DNA from 2 places in the Oceanobacillus sp. FSL W8-0428 genome. Region 2 is predicted to be linked to the other one. Evidence: predicted binding sites of a transcription regulator. Region 2 holds the regulator's gene; the other holds the start of a gene.

Region 1 (2,420 bases), 150 kb from region 2:
TTTAACCCGTGAAGGTTTTGAACAAATGACCGGCCTTGAAATTCTAGAAGATAAGACTACGATGGAGAAGATAGAAAGTTATTTTAAAGAACGCAACCGTACGATGACGCCGAATAATCGCAAGCAGGCCCGAGTATTTAAAGGCGCCAGTGTTTTAAAAAATAATGCTGGTATGGCTCCGGGAATGTATGTAGATTATCAGGATACACATTGGTTCTTTTTGCCGGGAGTTCCACGGGAAATGAAGCAAATTTCATCAGAAGAATTATTTCCATTTTTAGAAAACTTAACAGGCAAACAGCAGGTAATCCAATCCACGGTCTTAAAATTTATTGGTATCGGCGAATCTAATCTGGAGCATGAACTGACAGATATGATTCATGGACAGACAAATCCGACAATAGCTCCCCTTGCTCAGGATCAGGGTGTGGTCATCCGGGTTACAGCAAGTGCTTCATCGAAAGAAGATGCCCAAAAGCTGGTCGCAGATAAAAAGCAAGAAATTTTAGCCCGTATCGGTGAATACTGCTTCGGTGAGGACGATCAGACGATTGAGAATAAAGTTATTGAGTTATTAGCTGAAAAAGAAAAAACAATTGGTGCAGCAGAAAGTTTAACAGGTGGACTATTCTCTAGTAATCTTGTGTCAGCCGCTGGAGCCTCCAATGTTTTTGCAGGCAGTTTAATTACTTATCAAACATCTGCAAAGGAATCTTTATTAGATTTATCTCCAGAATGGATTGCTGAATACGGTGTGGTGAGTAAGGAATGTGCTGAAAAGATGGCTGAACAGGCAGCTTTTAAATTAAATACACCAATGGCTATTTCTTTTACAGGGGTTGCCGGTCCTGATACGCAGGAAGCAAAACCGGTCGGACAAGTCTATATTGCTATTTTTGATGAAGAGAAAATTGTAGAGTCAAGCTCTATCCTTTTATCAGGAAACCGTAATAATATCCGTGAAAGAGCTGTATTAAAAGGCTTTGAATTATTATATCAATACTTAAAATAATTTTTTAAGGTGAATGAAAGTTTTATTTTTATTACAAAAGAGGCAGATTTAATAATTCAGTTTGTATAAGAGAGAGAATTAGGCATTTTTGAACAAAAGAATGTATAGATTTTAATTTTTGAAGTAAAATCTGATATAAAAATAGCAGAACATTTATTCGTCTTTTTGCTTGTTAAATATGTAAAAACGTTGTATGATGGATAAAGATAGATAAAGGAGGTAGTTTCGGTGAGTGATAAACAACAAGCTTTAGATATGGCTTTAAGACAAATAGAGAAACAATTTGGTAAAGGTTCTATTATGAAAATGGGGGAACATGAAATACCTAAGATGGCAACTATTCCAAGTGGTTCATTGGCTTTAGATGTAGCTCTTGGAATTGGCGGGTATCCGAAAGGAAGAGTAGTAGAGATATATGGTCCGGAATCTTCCGGTAAAACTACCGTTGCGCTTCATGCTATTGCAGAAGCTCAAAAAAAAGGTGGTCAGGCAGCTTTTATTGACGCAGAGCATGCATTAGATCCCATCTATGCAAGAGCTTTAGGCGTTAATATTGATGAACTTCTGCTATCGCAGCCGGATACAGGAGAACAAGCTTTGGAAATTGCTGAAGCGCTTGTTCGAAGCGGTGCAGTAGATATTGTTGTTGTAGACTCTGTAGCAGCACTTGTACCAAAAGCAGAGATTGAAGGGGAAATGGGAGACTCTCATGTCGGCTTGCAGGCAAGATTAATGTCGCAGGCACTTCGTAAGCTTTCAGGGGCAATTAATAAATCAAAAACGACAGCTATTTTTATTAACCAGATCCGTGAAAAAGTAGGCGTTATGTTTGGAAATCCAGAAACTACTCCTGGCGGCCGTGCATTAAAATTCTATTCTTCTGTAAGACTGGAAGTGCGCCGTGCCGAAACACTTAAGGTTGGCAATGACGTGGTAGGGAATAAAGCCCGTATTAAGGTTGTGAAAAACAAAGTAGCACCTCCGTTCAAACAGGCTGAAGTAGATATTATGTATGGTAAAGGTGTTTCCAAAGAAGGAGAGGTCCTTGATATTGGCTCGGATCTTGATATCGTACAAAAAAGCGGTGCCTGGTATTCTTATAATGGAGACCGTTTAGGTCAAGGCAGAGAGAATGCTAAAATATTCCTGAAGGAAAATGAAGCATTATTTGAAGAAATCAGCGCAGCAATTCGTGATCATTATGAGCTCGACAAAGACTTGGAACAGCCTGAAGAAAAATCAAAAGAAGAGCAGGAAAGCCTGGATCTTTAATATAACCTGCTTTGTACCTCACTCAAAAACCATAGTACACCTGTGCTATGGTTTTTTTGTTGCCAGGAAATTATAGAATTATTGCCTTGTGGATAACTATTTATAGAAAAACAGCCGCGTCCAGCTCCGAGCGCCA
Region 2 (2,420 bases):
TTACGATGGTTTATAATGACATTGAGCTTTTAGGGTCTATTACAAAAGTACTTTACCCTGATATTGCGAAAAAGTTCAATACAACTGCTTCACGGGTGGAAAGAGCTATACGCCATGCGATAGAAGTTGCCTGGAGCAGAGGAAATATAGATTCCATTTCGGCTCTATTTGGCTACACCATCAATATTTCAAAAGCTAAGCCGACAAATAGTGAATTCATTGCAATGGTGGCTGACAGATTACGTTTGGAACATAAGGTGTCATAACAATACGGTGGCAGGTGTTAAACAGTCGGCATCATTTTTTTTACCCGATGTAAAGAGTCGTACTGTTTTATATACTAAATGTAAATATTTAAAACAGCTCTATTTTTTATATTCGAAAAAGTTGGTATATTACTTATTTTTGATTAACATAAGGAATGGTAAGCATCAGATTTTTGAAATGTAAAAAAAGACCGTATTAAACGTTTTGTTGATTTGATTTAGCCGAGAATAAAAACAGTAATCTGATACCATAAAGCAAGTGCTACAAGCAAAAGAGCAGAAATAATTTTTATTAGATTAGTTTTGGAAAAATAGTTCTTGCCTGGATAGACTTCTAAAAAAGTCACAATAAGTAAAAGAGTTGATAAAAATGGCAGTGTTAAGTAGTCAGCAACCTTCGTTAAATAGATAATTCCCAGAACAAAGCTGATTATAATAATCGGAAAATAAAGCCAACGTTTCTTTTTCATCGTTTCAGTCAATTTTATACACTCCTTGAACTTGTACTTTATTTAAAGCATATTAGGATCAGACTAATTTTATGTTAGAAAAAAAGGTTAACGGGCACATTTTAAAATGTGTCCGTTAACCTTTTTTAGGAATTATACGACTTCGAGACAAAATGTTCTCAGCTTGTATGAATACACTTTTTTTAGTGAATATTACGGTATAATCCGATAACCTTACCCAAGATAGAAACATTTTCATAATAAAGTGGTTCCATTGTTGCATTTTCCGGCTGCAGGCGAAAACGATTCTTTTCTTTAAAAAAACGTTTAACAGTAGCTTCGTTATCCTCGGTCATTGCTACAACAATATCGCCATTATCTGCGGAACTTTGCTGTTTGACAATAACCATATCATTGTCTAAAATACCTGCCTCAATCATACTTTCTCCATCAATTACAAGTATAAACAGATTATCCTCCGGCCCGGCTGAGGAGCTTGGAACAGGAATGAATTCTTCAATGTTTTCAATTGCTGTAATAGGGATTCCTGCAGTAACTTTTCCGATTACAGGTACATAAATAGCTTTGTCTCTGGGTGCTTCGTTTTCATTCTCATACATAATCTCAATGGCGCGGGGCTTTGTTGGATCTCTTCGTATATATCCTTTGTTCTCCAGCCTTTCTAAGTGGCCATGAACGGTAGAGCTTGAAGCTAATCCTACAGCAACAGCGATTTCACGAACAGAAGGCGGATACCCTTTTTGCTCTACTTGTTCTTTAATAAAGTCAAAAATCATCTGTTGTCTTTTTGATAGTTTTGTCATGACTTTCTCCCCTCTAGCATAGGTATTTGTTATTCACAGTATAGCACTTAAATAATAATTTTACAAACAAATGTTCTGAAAAAGTATTGACAAGAACAACTGTTCTAAATATACTAGTATCAGAACAACTGTTCCGGGACCTTATAAAATACTGAAGGGAGTTTTTTATATGTTTGAAAAACTAATGAAATCAGATGCATTTTATATTGTGGCTTTTATTATTGCATTATTATTTTTATATACGATGATGGTTACTACTGCTTAAATATTTTAGCCCGTATGGCCAATTTCCTTGCATATTTTTTAGAGAGTAAATAAAATTTGCAGTGTTGGTAAAATAAATTGTTTAAAGTGCTTGTTCTAAAAGTATGAATAAATTTTCTGTTTTATTTTTATTAGACTTATGAACGTATTCTTAAAGATGCATTTTACTTAAGAGATGAGAAAAAGAGGGCTTTGCTATTGGAGGATAAAATATTGAGAACAATAATTTATTGTCGGGTAAGTACTGAGAAAGAAACACAGGAAACATCACTTCAAAGACAATATGAAGAGTTAACAGTACTGGCTGGAAAATTAAATTTTACTATTGTGGATTGCATTGAGGAAAAGGCCAGCGGCTATGACATAGATAGAGATGGTATTTTTCAGCTTCTTGATTATTTTTCACATCAAGAAGCTGATTGTCTTTGTATTCAAGACGAGACAAGATTAGGTAGAGGAAATACTAAAATTGCTTTATTTCATCAGCTGCGGAAAATGGATATCCCTATTTATACAATTACACATGAGGGGAGACTGGAGATAAATGAAGCTGACTCAATGGTGCTAAATATTGTCGGTATAGTGGAAGAATATCAGCGTAAACTACATAATATGAA

The links. The regulator LexA, encoded in region 2, represses DNA repair genes until DNA is damaged. The targets are predictions, from matches to a motif close to CGAACATATGTTCG.
Region 1: a site for LexA is predicted at 1,159-1,172, ahead of recA (recombinase RecA). Genes of this name have one in related genera too.

Annotation. Positions count from the first base shown of each region.
Region 1 is NZ_JBBORB010000001.1:4,305,102-4,307,521, reverse strand. It holds gene MKY30_RS20750 (competence/damage-inducible protein A) at 1-1,012, shown strand, start outside; gene recA (recombinase RecA) at 1,241-2,284, shown strand.
Region 2 is NZ_JBBORB010000001.1:4,156,629-4,159,048, reverse strand. It holds gene spo0A (sporulation transcription factor Spo0A) at 1-266, shown strand, start outside; gene MKY30_RS19945 (hypothetical protein) at 485-748, opposite strand; gene lexA (transcriptional repressor LexA) at 919-1,539, opposite strand; gene MKY30_RS19935 (YneB family resolvase-like protein) at 2,017-2,420, shown strand, end outside.